2 regions of the Serratia sp. C2(1) genome follow, and region 1 is predicted to be linked to the other one. Evidence: riboswitches for the same ligand, from Rfam matches in the RefSeq annotation. Region 1 holds a riboswitch; the other holds the start of a gene.
What was found. A riboswitch is a leader RNA that binds a small molecule or an ion and turns the genes downstream of it on or off. The one in region 1 is predicted to bind thiamine pyrophosphate.
Positions count from the first base shown of each region.

Region 2: linked by a shared signal. The riboswitch ahead of thiM (hydroxyethylthiazole kinase) and the one ahead of thiB (thiamine ABC transporter substrate binding subunit) in region 1 are both predicted to bind thiamine pyrophosphate.

Region 1 covers NZ_JAZFBA010000002.1:389,053-396,880, forward strand. The annotation lists gene ilvB (acetolactate synthase large subunit) at 1-1,131, opposite strand, end outside; gene ivbL (ilvB operon leader peptide IvbL) at 1,243-1,359, opposite strand; gene thiQ (thiamine ABC transporter ATP-binding protein ThiQ) at 1,448-2,152, opposite strand; gene thiP (thiamine/thiamine pyrophosphate ABC transporter permease ThiP) at 2,267-3,871, opposite strand; gene thiB (thiamine ABC transporter substrate binding subunit) at 3,847-4,833, opposite strand; TPP riboswitch at 4,889-5,014, opposite strand; gene sgrR (HTH-type transcriptional regulator SgrR) at 5,052-6,713, opposite strand; gene sgrT (glucose uptake inhibitor SgrT) at 6,804-7,016, shown strand; gene V2S86_RS17415 (MFS transporter) at 7,400-7,828, shown strand, end outside.
Region 2 covers NZ_JAZFBA010000001.1:190,415-198,242, forward strand. The annotation lists gene V2S86_RS00920 (winged helix-turn-helix transcriptional regulator) at 1-209, opposite strand, end outside; gene V2S86_RS00925 (MFS transporter) at 304-1,545, shown strand; gene V2S86_RS00930 (class I SAM-dependent methyltransferase) at 1,522-2,202, opposite strand; gene V2S86_RS00935 (glycoside hydrolase family 68 protein) at 2,549-3,799, shown strand; gene V2S86_RS00940 (GNAT family N-acetyltransferase) at 3,878-4,303, opposite strand; TPP riboswitch at 4,372-4,463, shown strand; gene thiM (hydroxyethylthiazole kinase) at 4,500-5,294, shown strand; gene thiD (bifunctional hydroxymethylpyrimidine kinase/phosphomethylpyrimidine kinase) at 5,291-6,091, shown strand; gene V2S86_RS00955 (inhibitor of vertebrate lysozyme family protein) at 6,178-6,636, shown strand; gene gutQ (arabinose-5-phosphate isomerase GutQ) at 6,679-7,650, opposite strand; gene srlR (glucitol operon DNA-binding transcriptional repressor SrlR) at 7,643-7,828, opposite strand, start outside.

The DNA of each region.
Region 1 (7,828 bases):
CAGCACCAAACCGTAGTGGCTCAGCGGATCTTCGGCGTTCGGCATGCTGAACGGGAACTCGCGTTTCAAGCCGTTGACGGTGTCCAGCCATTCGCTGCGCGGTTGCGCTTCAATTTGCGGCAACAATTGTTGCAGCACCTGGCCTACGTCGGCATGAATGGCAATATTCGCCTGCTTCACCTTACCCAGTTCGGCGCGGTCGATATCCACGTGAATGATGCTGGCGTTGGGGCAGAACTGTTCGGTTTTGCCAATCGCCCGATCGTCAAAGCGTGCGCCCAATACGATCAGCAGATCGGCTTCCTGCAGAATAAAGTTGGTGCTGCGGGCCGCATGCATCCCCAGCATGCCCAGTGACAGCGGGTGTTGCACCGGCATGGCACCCAGCGCCATCAGCGTCATGGTGGTCGGCAGATTGGCGCGTTCGGCCAGCTCAATCGCCTGTTGGTAGGCGTTGGCGCAGATAATGCCGCCACCCAGATACAACACCGGGCGCTTGGCCTGGTTGATCATTGCGGCAGCTTGCGCCACTGCGGCGGCTTCGAAGGCCGGCGCAGCGTCGGGCACCGCGACGGGCGGCAGTTCATCCAGGCTGATAACCGCCGTTTGTACGTCTTTCGGCACGTCGATCCATACCGGCCCGGGGCGGCCGGATTCGGCGATGCGGAACGCGTCGCAGATCACCTGCGGCAGTTCGCGGATATCGCGTACCAGATGGTTGTGTTTGGTGATGGGAATCGAGATGCCGTAGGTGTCCACTTCCTGGAAGGCGTCGGTACCAATCATTGAAGAGGGCACCTGGCCGGTGATGCACACCAGCGGGATGGAATCGAGTTTTGCGTCGGCGATGGCGGTGACCAGGTTGGTCGCCCCCGGCCCGCTGGAAGCGATGCACACCGCCGCCTTGCCGTTGGCGCGCGCCATGCCCTGCGCCATAAAGCCCGCGCCCTGTTCGTGGCGCGCCAGCACGTGGTGAATGCGAGTGCTTTGGCTCAGCGCGTCATACAGCGGCAGTGCCGCGCCGCCGGGAATGCCGGCTACGGTAGTGATGCCCTGGCGCTCCAGCAAATGAACGATCAGTTCTGCGCCGGTGAAGCGTTGGCCTTGATGTGGCGTGCCCGAAATTGCCATGTTCCTATCCTTTCTCAGGGCCGGTTCGCTTTTCTGGGCAGGGGGCTAAAACAAGAAACCCCGCCCGGTTTGCGCCGGCGGGGTTTGGGAATCGATGCGTTGATTCGGACCCTACGGCGCATTGCCGACGACCACCACCACACGCACGACGACCATCACCGCGGCTGGTAGCGCGGTAACTAGTAGGGTCGAAGTCAGCGAGGATGCGATCACAGGGAACCTTATCATCAGTAATAGAAGTCAGGTTTTTATAAAACCACAGGCGAAAAATTCGCACAACAGGTTTATTTTCCCAGCATAAAAAACGCGCTGCAGATCACGGTTTGTGCGAAATGCCCAGCACCCGGGCTTCCGGTGCGCTGCCGTCCAACAGCGCCTGCGTGGGGCCGTCGTAATAAATCCGCCCGTCGACCACCAACAGGGTGCGCGGCGCGATGCGAGCGGCGTCATCCAGGTTGTGCGACACCATCAGCAGCGTCAGGTTGCGTTGGTCACAAACCTCTTGCAACAGTTGCAGCATCTCATTGCGCAGCGCAGGGTCGAGCGCCGAGAAAGGCTCGTCGAGCAGCAGGATGGGCTGCTGGCGGATCAGGCAGCGAGCCAGGGCTGCGCGTTGGCGCTGGCCGCCGGAAAGCTGTGACGGCAGGCGCTGCAGATGTTCCTCCAACCCCACCTGGCGGGCAATCTGCGCCAACTGTTGTTGCTGGTCCGCGTTCAGCCGCAGCCCGGGGTCAAGGCCCAAGCCGATGTTCTGCGCTACCTTCAGGTGGGCGAACAGGTTGTTTTCCTGAAACAGCATCGAGACCGGCCTTTTGGCCGGCGGCGTGCCGGTGTGGTCGCTGCCGTTCAGCAGCAGCTTGCCGCTGGCGGCCGGCAGGAAACCGGCGATCAGGCTGAGCAGGGTGCTTTTGCCCGCACCACTGGGGCCGAGCACCGCGACACGTTCGCCCGGCCGGATACGCAGGTCAAAGCGCATCGGCAGGTGTTCATACAGATAAGTCAGTTTTTCAAGCGTCAGCATATGTCCTTCATCTTTCAAGTTGCCGCTATGTTGGCTTTCTTCACTTATCCCAGTCACTTAGTGGACTAAGCTCCTGGGAATGCGTTCAGTCGCCGCCTTGCTGCAGCTTGAAATCTATTGGGCAGAGCGCCCCGGTAAGCGTTCGATCAGGGTAAACAGCAGGAAGCACAGCAACAGAAGCAACAGTGCGGTGACCGCGCCGTCATTGCTGCGATAGGCGCCGATCTGCTGATACAGGTAAAAAGGCAGGGTGCGGAACTGCTCGTTGCCAAACAGGGCAACCACGCCGAAATCGCCGATCGACAGCACGCAGGCGAAAGCCAGCGCCTGCGCCAGCGGGCGGCGCAGCGCTTTCAGCTCGATCCAGCGCAGCCGCTGCCAGCCGTGCATACCCAGCGACAGGCACAGCGGGTTGTAACGTTCGGCCAGGTCTCGCATCGGGTTTTCCAGCACCTTCAGGGCGTAGGGTACCGCCATCAGCGCATTGGTGAGGATCACCAAAGCATAGGGCGATTGCGGCAGCCCGACAGTATCGCTCAACAACAGGAAGAAACCGGTGGCCAGCACGATCCCCGGCATCGCCAGAATCACCATGCCGCTCAGTTCAAGCGTTTGGCCCCAGCGCAGCCGCTGTTGCAGCTTCAGTTCACGGCTGCTCCACAGCAACATCATGGTCAACACCACGCACAACGCGCCGGCACCGAGCGCGATACGCAATGACGTGAACAGCGCTTGCCACAGCACCTGCTGTTGCAGGACGGTGACCATCGTCTGATTGGCGCCATCGGCAATTACCGCCAGCAGCGGGGGCAGCAGCAGCAGCAGGGCGGCGGCGATCAGCAGAAAATCGCTGGCGCGACGCCACAGGCTGTCTTCGGGATTACGCCAGATGTGGGCCTGGGTGCTGCCGACCGGCAGCGCCTGGCTCAGGCGCTGGCTGAGCACGACCAGCCCCAGACAGCACGCCAACTGGATCAGTGCCAGCAGGGCGGCGCGGCTAAGATCGTAGTCATAGCTGAGCGCCTGGTAGATCGCCAGTTCTATGGTGGTGGCCTGCGGCCCACCGCCCAGTGACAGCACGGTGGCGAAGCTGGCGAAACAGAGCATGAAGATCAGTGCGCCGCTAGGCAGGGTCTGGCGACGCAGCGCCGGCCACTCGACGAAGCGGAACTGTTGCCAGCCGTTCATGCCGAGCTGAGCCGCCAGTTGGCGCTGTTCGACCGGAATATTTTCCAACGCCTGCAGCAGCAGGCGGGCGGCCAGTGGCAGATTGAAGAACATATGCGCCAGCAGGATGCCCTGCAGACCATAGGGGGAAAAACTGTAGTTGATGCCGAGCCAGCCGCACAGCGATGCCAGCCAGCCCTGTCGGCCATACACGCTGAGCAGGCCGAATACCGCCACCAATACCGGCAGTACCAGCGTCATGGCGCACAGCCGCAGGAGCAACAGTCTGCCGGGGAAGCGGCGGCGGTACAGCGCTCGGGCCAGCGCTATGGCGGGTAGCACCGAGATCAGCGCGGACAGCAATGCCTGCCAGAAGGTAAAGCGGACTACGTGCCACAGGTAGCTGTCCTGCCACAGGCCGCGCCAATCGCTTTCCGGTGCGTGCCGCCACAGCGAGCCCATCGCCAGCGCGGCGACGGCCAGGATCAGGCCGGCGGCCAGCAGCCCCGGCCAGAGCCAGTGCGGGATCAGCGACTGACGGCGGTTTGCCATGCCCGGATCCAGCTACCGCGTTGTTTGGCGACCTCTTCGGCGCTGTATTGCAGCGCGGTCTGGGGGACGGTCATTTGATCAAAGCCTGCCGGCAGTTGAGTCTTGATCACCGGGTACATCCAGTTACCGGTTGGGATGGCGTTCTGGAACGCCGGGGTCACCATAAACTGCATGAAGCGCTCCGCCAGTTCAGGCTGCTTGCCGGCCTTGAGTTTGCCCGCCACTTCCACCTGCAAATAATGGCCTTCGCTGAAGTTGGCCGCGGCGTAGCTGTCTTTCTTCTCTTCGATCAGATGATAAGCCGGGGAGGTGGTATAGCTGAGCACCAGATCGCCTTCGCCTTTCAGGAATAGGCCGTAGGCTTCGCTCCACCCCTTGGTGACGGTGACGGTTTTCTTCGCCAGTTTCTGCCAGGCTTCCGGCGCTTTGTCGCCAAACACTTTCTGCATCCACAGCAGCAGGCCCAGGCCTGGGGTGCTGGTGCGCGGGTCTTCGTAGATCACCTTCCAGTTTTGATCGCCGTTGACCAGTTCCTGCAGGCTCTTTGGCGGGTTTTTCAGCTTTTCTTTGTTGTAAACGAAGGCAAAGTAACCGTAGTCATAAGGCACGAAGGTTTTATCCTGCCAGCCGCCCGGCACGCTCAGTTTGGCGCCGTCAATGCGGCTAGGCGCGAATAGGCCGGTTTGCTGCGCGGCCTGCAACAGGTTGTTGTCCAGCCCCAGCACCACGTCGGCAGCGCTGTTTTTCCCTTCCATGCGCAAGCGGTTAAGCAGCGAAACGCCGTCTTCCAGCGCGACGAATTTCAGCTCGCAGTTGCAGTCCGCTTCGAACGCTTTTTTCACCGCCGGGCCAGGGCCCCAGTCGGCCGCGAAGGAATCATAGGTGTAGACCGTCAGCGTGGGTTTGGCAAACACCGGTACGGCGCACAACAACAGTAATAAGGGCAGGCTTTTTTTGACCACTTTGCACTCCTGAAAGATAAGGGGGCAAAGGTATCTGAGGGCGAGGTGATTAAACCGGGTCGCTATGCTCAAATCCCTCCGCCGGTATTGACCGGATCAGGTTCGACGGGTTTGTTCTCAGCAAAACCTGCGCACCGCGTTTTCATCGCGCCGCCACCGTTTCGCACCCCGTTGAGACGGCGCTATTGTAGAGACTAACGGGCGTCGGCGAAAGGCGCTTATGCTTCCGGCGGCGCAAACCAGGCGGATTTAAAATCAAACCAGCCAAGGGTATTCATTCGCACGCCGCGCATGCTGCGCTGGCCATGCAGTTGCAGCCAGTGATGAAACAGCGGGTGTAACTGGTGACCCTTGACCAATCGTTGGCAAAAATCCGCCAGCGGCAGGGCATTGGCGCGCCACAGCGCCGCATCTGCGGCGAGATCTTCATTCATGCAGTGCTGCATCAGCGGCAGCTCATACAGGGTGGCGAACAGCGAAAACTCCAGCGGCAGGTAGAAGTTGGCGCTACCCAACCACAGATCGCTGGCCGCTTCCCCCTTATGCCAGGCGTCGTAGCTCACCACCTGCACGTTAAGCCGCACCCCGTGCAGCGCCAACAGCGGTTCAATTGCCTGTTGAATGGCGTGGAATTCCGAGTGTTCACTGTAGTAGGTCAGCGTCAACGCGGTCAGCCCGGCCGGCTTGGGTTGTTGCGCCAGCGCACGATTGTGATGCCAGCGCGGCAGGATGCCATAGGCCGGTGACCAATAGCGTTGATAAACCGGCCCGGCATTACTCAGCAGCGAGATGGGATTAATCAGCTCGCACAGCCAGCTGCGAATGGCCGGATCGGCCGCCAAAGGAGAGCGTTGATCGAACAGCAGGAAATAGCAGCCTTCCTCCAGCCGGCTTTCCAGTTCGTTGTTGCCGGTGTCATCCGCCTGCAGTTGCACGCCGGAATGCACCAGCTCTTCGGTAAGCTCCGGCAACACCCAGATATTCACCTCATCAATCAGTGCCCGGTAGCCGAAGTAGTCATCGAAGGCGTGGATTTTCATCTGGCTGCGGTGGTTGCGTACCACGCTGTACGGCCCGGTGCCGACCGGATGGCGCGAGAACTCCGGCATGCTTTGCCATTCGCGCGGCAGGATCATGGCAGGCACGCTGCCCAGCAGCCAGGGCAACCAGTAATCGGGGCTGTGCAGATGCACGTCAATCACGAAAGGCGTCGGTGAGGTCACGCTCTCGATATGCGAAAACAGCGGCTGAGGGATCAGACGAGTGAGGGAGCTAATCACATCGTCCATTTCCAGCTCGCGGCCGTGATGAAAATGTATCGCCGGGCGCAGATAAAAACGCCAGTGCAAGGGCGTCAGCGGCTGCCAGTGATGAGCCAGGTCCGACTCCAGTTCCCCGTTTTCCTCGTTTATCCGCGTCAGGCCGCTGAAAATCTGCCGGGCCAGGTGAATTTCCGAACGGCGCAGCGCCGAGCCGGGCAGCAGGTTGTACAACTGGCGATAGTAGAGTACGCGCAAGATGTGTTTACCCTGCCGAAAGCTGCGCCCAAGCTGGGACAGCAACATTTGCCGCACCACGTTTTTATCGCCGACCAGTTGCACCAGTTGATCGATGCGGTCCTGCTCCAGCAGCTCTTCTGCCCGCTGCTGCTGCAGCGCCAGGCCGGTGTAGTGGAAGGTGAGCCGCGAACGCTTGCCGCGCCCCGATTCCGCTTGCCAGGTCAGCCACCCTTGTTGTTGCATGGCACCGAGCAATGAACGCACGTGACGGCGCGAGCAAGTGAGCACTTCGGCCAACTCTTGCAGCGTGGTGTCGGTGGTCTCGCCGTGGCAGCGCTGCCACAGGCGAATGAACTGCTGTTGCAAACGTGAGGTAGACATAAAAGAGGAAGGCTCCGGCATCAATTCATCAATTTATCTTTCCCCATATTACGCCGATAATTTTCCTCAATGAAAGGGGGAGGGCGAATGATGAAAGCTTTCTTGTCAGAACAGTTCTATCAGCGCTATTTCAGCGCGGTGCGCCGCCAGCACGCCGACTGGCTGGGCCTGGTGCCGGAACAGGCCCGGCTGGATATGTTGGCCCATCTGACACAGTGGGATCTTAGGCTACGTCCCACCGTTGACCGTGGTGCCGTCGCAGACCCAAAAGCCCGTTATCCCGACGAAGGGAGCAGCCCATAGTGGGCTATGGGCAAGCCCGCCAACACAGAAAACGGGTTTTTGGGGCGCGACCCGAAGGGCTGGGGCCATTTGAGCGCACATCTGTGTTGCGCGCCGCTTATTTGGCCCACCAAACCTCACGACACGCGCCTTGCTGCACGCCCAAATGACCGCCAGCGGCGCTCACGTGCAACGGTGGGGCGTAGCCTCGATATGACGGACAAGCAATATCGCGAGCATCTCTGAGTTTGCGGCAGCAAAAAAGTTTCTGAGTAATGGTGTTGTTCACCAGCCAGTGGGGTCATACCCACTGGTTTTTTTATTATTGGCCGCGATGATGTTCTTGCAATTTTTTCACCGTAGCCTAAGGTTTTGTCTTCCGCTTTAGGGGCAGGGACGAAGATATGAAACGACTGTACTGGTTGCCGCGCCGCTTTAATCCCGTCTTTGCCGCATTCTTGTTGATTGCTTTTCTTTCCGGGATCGCCGGGGCGCTGTTGGCGCCGACGCTGAGCCTGTTCCTTACCACCGAAGTCAAGGTACGGCCGCTGTGGGTGGGGTTGTTCTACACCGTCAACGCCATTGCCGGCATCGTCGTCAGTTTTCTGCTGGCCAAGCGTTCGGATACGCGCGGTGACCGGCGCACGCTGATCCTGGTGTGTTGCCTGATGGCGGTCGGCAACTGCCTGTTGTTTGCCTTCAACCGCGACTACCTGACGCTGATCACCGCCGGGGTGCTGATGTCGGCGATTGCCAATACCGCCATGCCGCAGATTTTCGCGCTGGCGCGGGAATATGCCGACAGCTCGGCGCGTGAAGTGGTGATGTTCAGT
Region 2 (7,828 bases), on a different contig from region 1:
GGCGCTATGTCCAAAATGCCGTGCGCCACCAGCGTGCGCAGGCGGGTGGAGAGAATGTTCTTCGCCATTCCCAACCCTTTTTGAAACTCGCTGAAGCGGCGTATGCCGTCAAAGGCGTCGCGCACGATCAGCAACGACCACCAATCGCCGATCACATCCAGCGTACGTGCTACCGGACACTGCGCATCTTCCAGACTTTTGCGTTTCATGGCTCAGTTTCCTTCATGATATCTGGTTGCATTATAAAACCTCCACGCGTAAAGTTCATTGGGTTTAATAATGAAACCACTTTAAGGGTGAACGATGAGTGACAAAACGCTGGATCCGATCTGTCCGCCGCAAAGCCCTGCGCTCAGCCGGCTACCCGTTTCGCTGGTGCTGCTGCTGGCCGGGGCCAGCGCTTTCAGCGTGGCTAACGTGTATTACGCCCAGCCGCTGTTGGATGCGATCGCTCATGATTTCAACATCAGCCTGGCGTCGGTGGGGATGGTGATCACCGCTACCCAGCTTGGCTGTGCGCTGGCTCTGTTGCTGGTGGTGCCGTTGGGGGATCTGATTAATCGCCACCGGCTGTTGGCGATACAGCAACTGTTGTTGATGGCCGCGCTGTGCATGGTGGGTTGGGCGCACAGCAGTGTGCTATTGCTGGCGGGCATGCTGCTGGTGGGGCTGCTCGGCACCGCCATGACTCAGGGATTGGTCGCCTTTGCCGCCACGCTGGCGGCACCGCATGAACGCGGGCGGGTGGTGGGCGCAGCGCAAGGCGGGGTGGTGCTGGGCCTGTTGTTGGCGCGAACCTTGTCCGGCTCACTGGCAGATATTGGCGGCTGGCGGGCGGTCTATTTTTTCTCGGCTGCGGTGACGTTGATCCTGTTGCCGGTGTTGTCGCGCCTGTTGCCAACGCCGCGCACGCCGCTGTCGACGCTCAGTTATCCGGCCTTGCTGCACTCGATGCTGGCTTTATTGCTGCGCGATCGCACGCTGCAAATTCGCGGCATGCTGGCGCTGCTGATGTTTGGCGCGTTCAGTATCTTCTGGAGCGCGCTGGTGCTGCCGCTCAGCCAGGCGCCGTTCAATTTTTCACATTCGGTGATTGGCGCCTTCGGTTTGGTCGGGGCGGTGGGTGCGCTGGCGGCGGTGCGCGCCGGGCATCTGGCGGATCGCGGATTGGGGCAAGTGGCGAGCGGTGTCTGCCTGCTGTTGTTGGTGCTGGCCTGGCTGCCGCTCGGCATGCTGGGCTACGGCCTGGCGTGGCTGGTGGTCGGCATTGTGTTGCTCGATCTGGCCGGGCAGGCGATTCACGTGCTGAACCAGAGCATGATTTTTAGCGCACACCCGCAGGCCCACAGCCGGTTGGTGGGCTGTTATATGCTGTTTTACGCGGTGGGCAGTGGGTTGGGTGCCTTTGCCAGCACCCATGTCTACGCCGTGGCGGGTTGGCCCGGCGTGTGTTGGTTGGGGGCGGGCGTCAGCCTGGTCGCCTTGCTGTTCTGGTGGCTGACGCTGCGTGGCATGCCGGCCTCAGGCGCGGCGGTAGAGCAATGACAGCCGGAAACCCAGCGCGTCGCACAGCAACTGCGGTGAGGTAAAACCGCTTTCCGTCAGCAGCAATCGGGCGCGCTGCGCCGTTAGCGGATGCCAGTTGCTGCGGGTGCGTTCAATCACCTCACGTGCGCCGTCGAGGGAATGCCCGGCGCTTTGCAGCCAATGCTGATAGTGGCTGACCGGCAGGCCATCCGGCTGATAGTCGAACAGCAGCAGCGGCGCACCTGGCGACAACCGTGCGGCCAACTGTTGCAGGAAGGCCTGCTTGGCGCCGTCATCGGCAATAAAGTGCAGCACCAGCGAACAAACGGCGGCGTCGTGCAGCCCTTGCGGCGCCTGAGACAGCAGTTGCTGGTGGAAGGTGACTCGCGGTTCACAGCCTGCCATTTCCGCCTTGCTTCGTGCAGCCGCCAGCATGCCGGCGGAAGGTTCCACGGCGCTGAAAAGCCATTGCGGGCCGATATCCGCCAACGCAATCAGTTCGCTGCCGGTGCCGCAACCGGCCAGCAGCAGCCGCGCCTGCGGCGGTAACGTCTGCGCCAGGGTGGCGGTCAGCAGCGACTGGGCGAACTGATAGCCGGGTACCAGCGTCAGAATACGGCGATCGTAGTCCGCCGCCGCGGCGTCCGGGAAACGGGTATCCGTTTGATGTTGCATGTCCATTCCTTGAATAGCCTGTAAGAGATAAACCGGAGGATAGTCTTTAACGCAAATGAAATCCATTCGCATTATTGCATTGACGTTTGGCAGCGCTGAAAGGCTCTCGGCTCACAGCGGCTAACCCGGTTGTCCCTCTCTTAACCCACTCATTTCGCCATTCTTACCTTTAGGGTTTGTCTGGCGCCTCACACAAACCTAACCGCATGCATTAGCCAAACCGATTTAGCAATATAGCGACACGGCCACTCATCAGCCGCAGCGTGCCAAATTTTGCCGCGCTCATCGTGCTCCTGCCGCCGTCGTTCCCGGCATGGGGGAGCCTACTTGCTAAGAGGAAATCATTATGACAAACGTAAATTACAAACCGACCATTTGGACCCGCGCAGAGGCGCTGAAAGTCAACGAAAAGGATCCGACCACCACGCAACCTTTGGTGAGCGCCGATTTTCCGGTAATGAGTGACAGCGTGTTCATTTGGGACACCATGCCGCTGCGCACCCTGGATGGCACCGTGGTCTCCGTCAACGGCTGGTCAGTGATTTTGACGCTGACCGCCGATCGCCATCCGCATGACCCCCAGTATATTGATGGCAATGGCAATTACGACATCAAGCGTGACTGGGAAGATCGCCACGGCCGTGCACGCATGTGTTACTGGTATTCCCGTACCGGCAAAGACTGGATCTTCGGCGGCCGGGTGATGGCGGAAGGGGTTTCACCGACGACGCGTGAATGGGCCGGTACCCCGATCTTGTTGAATAACGAAGGCGACATCGACCTGTATTACACCTGCGTGACACCGGGTGCCACCATTGCCAAAGTGCGCGGCCGCATTGTGACGTCGGATGACGGCGTGCAACTGCAGGACTTCAACGAGGTGAAATCGCTGTTCGAGGCCGATGGGGTGTATTACCAGACCGAAGCGCAGAATGCCTACTGGAACTTCCGTGACCCAAGCCCGTTTATCGATCCGCAGGATGGCAAGCTGTATATGGTGTTCGAAGGCAACGTAGCCGGCGATCGCGGTTCGCATGTGGTTGGTCCGGATGAGTTGGGGCTGGTGCCGCCGGGCCATGAAGAGGTGGGCGGCGCACGTTTCCAGGTGGGCTGTATCGGCCTGGCGGTGGCGAAGGATCACAGCGGTGAAGAGTGGGAGATTTTGCCGCCGCTGGTCACGGCGGTGGGCGTCAACGATCAGACCGAACGCCCGCACTACGTGTTCCAGGACGGCAAGTATTACCTGTTCACCATCAGCCATAAGTTCACCTATGCCGAAGGGCTGACCGGGCCGGATGGGGTATACGGTTTTGTCAGCGATAGCCTGACCGGGCCTTACACGCCGATGAACGCCTCAGGCCTGGTACTGGGTAACCCGCCGGAACAGCCTTTCCAGACGTATTCGCACTGCGTGATGCCGAATGGTTTGGTGACGTCGTTTATCGACAGCGTGCCGACCGTCGGCGAAGATTACCGTATCGGCGGGACTGAGGCGCCAACGGTACGCATTGTGCTGGAAGGCGACCGTTCCTTTGTACGCGAGGTCTATGATTACGGTTATATCCCTGCGATGCAGGATATCGTTTTGCAAGGGTAACCCGCGGCTTGTAGCCTGAGCCGCTCCAGAGGCCTGACGATGTCAGGCCTTTTCAGGTTTGGTTCACAGCAGACAAGACTATTTTTTAGGCGAATGCAGCAGGTAGTATTCTTCGCCGCCGTCGTTGCCGGTGGTGATCTTTTGCCAGCCATGCTTATGGTAAAACGCCAGCGCCTTCTCGTTTTTCACCAGGCATTTCAGCGAGCCGGTCGCGGTAAAGGTTCGCTCCGCCGCTTGCAGCAGGGCCGTGCCGACGCCGCGTGGCGGCAAGTGAGGATCGACATACAGGTTGTGAATAAAGTTATCCTGGCGATAGATCGACACGAACCCCAGCAGTTTTCCCTGATCTTCCGCCACCCAGATATCCTCGCCCAGCGTCGAGCGGTCGAAATCCTCCAGCCGGTAATCTTCGGTATCGCGCCACGTGAACGCCGCCTTGCGCGCAGCCAGATAAAGGGTGCGCAAGAACGGGCGATCGGCTTCTCGGTAGGGTCTTGTTTGCATGGCAGCTCCTTTTTGTTTTTTGACACTATAGCGCGATTGACCTCACCGGCAGCAACCCCAATAATGGCCTCCTTGACTCGGGGTGCCCCAAGGGGCTGAGATTTTACCCGTATTACCTGATCTGGATTATGCCAGCGTAGGGAAGTCTCGGTGCCCCAACCGGTACCCGCCTTCTTGAACGCCGGTTGGGAGGAATATGTTCGCTCGACCTGATGCTTTACCCGGCGCCCGCGCCGCGGCCTGTCTGACCCAATTCAAACAACAGCCCCCGCTGATTCACTGCCTGACCAACGAAGTGGTGCAGGAGCTGACGGCTAACGTATTGCTGGCGCTTGGCGCTTCCCCGGCGATGGTGGTGGAACCGACCGAAGCGGCGCAGTTCAGCCAGATGGCGAGTGCCCTGTTAATCAACATCGGTACTCTCAATGCCTCGCGCGCCGAATCCATGCTGGTGGCGGTAGAAGCCGCCAATTTGGCGGGAACGCCCTGGACGCTGGATCCGGTGGCGGTAGGCGGGTTGGCGTACCGCACCGCCTTTGCCCGTCGTTTGCTGGGCGAGAAGCCGGCGGCGATCCGGGGCAACGCGTCTGAAATTATGGCGCTGAGCGGCCGGCAGAGCGCCGGGCGCGGCGTAGACAGCACCGACGACTCGCTGGCGGCTTTGCCGGCGGCACGGGAACTGGCGCAGCTCAGCGGCGCGGTGGTGGCGGTAACCGGCGTGGTGGATTACATCACCGATGGCCGGCGCGACTGGGCGGTCGCCGGTGGCGATGCGCTGATGACGCGGGTGGTGGGCACAGGTTGCGCGCTGTCGGCGGTGGTGGCGGCATTTTGCAGCCTGTCGGGCGATCGGCTGGACAACGTCGCGACCGCTTGCCGGGTGATGTCGCTTTGCGGCGAGCGGGCCACGCACCGGGCTACGGGGCCGGGCAGCTTTACCCCGGCGTTCCTCGACGCCCTGTATCAACTGCGTGCGGAGGAGCTGCAATGAAACGGATTAACGCTTTGACCATCGCCGGCACCGATCCGAGCGGCGGCGCCGGCATCCAGGCCGATCTGAAAGCCTTTTCTGCACTGGGGGCTTACGGCACTTCCGTGATCACCGCGCTGGTGGCGCAAAATACTCGTGGCGTACAGTCGGTATATAACATCGATCCGGCGTTTGTCGCCGCCCAGTTGGATTCGGTATTCAGCGACGTGCGCATCGACAGCGCCAAGATCGGCATGCTGGCCAACGCCGATATCGTGCAGGCGGTGGCCGAACGCCTGCGGCATTACCGGCCGCCGTTCGTGGTGCTGGACACGGTGATGCTGGCGAAAAGCGGCGATCCCCTGCTGGCGCCGGAGGCGGTAGAGTCTATCCGCCGCGAACTGCTGCCGCAGGTGTCGATCATCACGCCGAACCTGCCGGAGGCGGCGGCCCTGCTGGCGTGCGCCCCGGCGGAAAATGAGCAACAGATGCGCGAACAGGGCCGGGCGTTGCTGGCCATGGGGTGCCAGGCGGTGCTGATGAAGGGCGGCCACCTCAGCGAAAACGAAAGCCCGGACTGGTTGTTCAGCGCGGGGCAGGAACTGCGCTTCACTGCACCGCGCGTGGCGACTCGTCATACGCACGGCACCGGCTGCACGCTTTCCGCTGCGCTGGCTGCGTTGCGCCCGCGTCATGAAGACTGGGCCGGCACGGTCGCCGCCGCCAAGGACTATCTGCAAAAGGCATTGCAGCAGGCAGATACCCTGGAAGTGGGGCACGGTATCGGGCCGGTACATCATTTTCACGCGTGGTGGTGATTCAACTTTTTGTCGTTGTTGTGGTCAGACTGGATCCATGCCCGGCGCTCGCCGGGTACGAGCGGATTTAACCAAGGGAGAAGGCCATGACAGGACAAAACGCACTTCGCTGCGCCATCTTCGGCGCGTTACTCAGCCTCAGTGCGGGCAGCGTTGCCCAGCAGATTGTTACCACCTCGGACGTGATCCAGCAGCCGGGCTATCAAACCAGCTGGCAGAACATGGTGAAGGGGCAGGCTCGCCTGCCGGGCTGGGCGCGCAAGGGGATGGGCACTTCCACTCCGGCGCAAAGCCTGAGCTGGAAGGGGCAGAACTACCTGGTGGGCAATCTGTGCAAGCCGCACGACTGCGCCAACAACTTTTTGATCGTGGCGTTTAAAGAAGACAAATCCCAGGCCTGGGGCGTGCGCGTCGAGGTGGCAGATAAGCCGGAAGCGGTTGATCATCCGAAGCAGTACGCCAAATACCAATGGCTGGGCAAGCCGGACGAAAACATGAAGGCGCTGCTGAAAAAACAGTTCGAGAGCAATCCCGACTGGAAATAAAACGACCTGGGGCGCAACTGCCTGCGCCCCGAGGTAACGCACTCAGCCAATGCCGGCCTGATGCAGATCGTGCAGGTTGATCGCGCCCACCAGCACGCCATCCAGATTGACCACCGGCGCGGCGCTGATGTGCTGTTCGTGCAATGCCTCCAGCGCTTCTCCGGCGCGCCACTGTTCCGGCAAGCGGTAGCCGGGGCGGGTAATGGCCGGGCCCAACGCATCCTGCAGGCTATTGCCTTTCACCAGCCAGCGGCGCAGGTCGCCGTCGGTAAACACCCCCACCACTTTTTGCTGCGCATCGCACACCGGTACCAATCCCAGCCCGGTGCGGCTCAGTTCGAGCATCGCTTCCATCACATTGGCGTTTTCACTGACCTGCGGCAGGCGATCGCCGGTGCGCATCAGGTGGTGTACCCGATTCAACAGGCGTGCGCCCAGGCTGCCGCCCGGATGGGAACGGGCAAAGTCTTCGGCGTTGAACCCGCGTTGGCGCATCAATGCCATCGCCAGTGCGTCGCCCATCATCAGCGTATTGACCGCGCTGGAGGTGGGCGCCAGCCCCATCGGGCAGGCCTCACGTTCGACGCTGATGTCCAGCACGCAGGCGGCGGCCAGCGCCAGCGGCGACTCTTTGCCGCCGGTAATGGCGATCACCGGGATGTTATTTTCCGCCAACAGCGGCAAGATCAAATCCAGCTCCTTGGCGCGGCCGGAATAGGAGATAAACACCACCACGTCGTCGGCGCCGATCATGCCGAGATCGCCGTGCAGCGCCTCCGCAGGGTGGACGAAGAACGACGGAGTGCCGGTGCTGGCCAGCGAGGCGGCAATTTTTTTGCCGATATGGCCGGATTTGCCGATGCCGGAAATCACCGCCTTGCCCCGGCAGTTCAACAGCAGTTCGCAGGCGCAGACGAAATTGTCGTCCAGGCGCGCCAGCAGGCGCTGCGCTTCGGTCAGCTCAATTTCCAGCGTTTCGCGGGCAAAGGCCAGCAGGGCAGTAGCGTTACTCATCGGAATCTCCTACCAGAATGATATTGATGCCTTTCGCTTGCAGCGCGGCGAGGTAATCCGGATTGATGTTTTTATCGGTGATCAGCGTATCCACGGCGCTCAGGTCGCACACCACGTTTGGGCTTTTGCGGCCGAATTTCGACGAATCCACCAGCAGGATAATGCGGCTGGCAGCCTC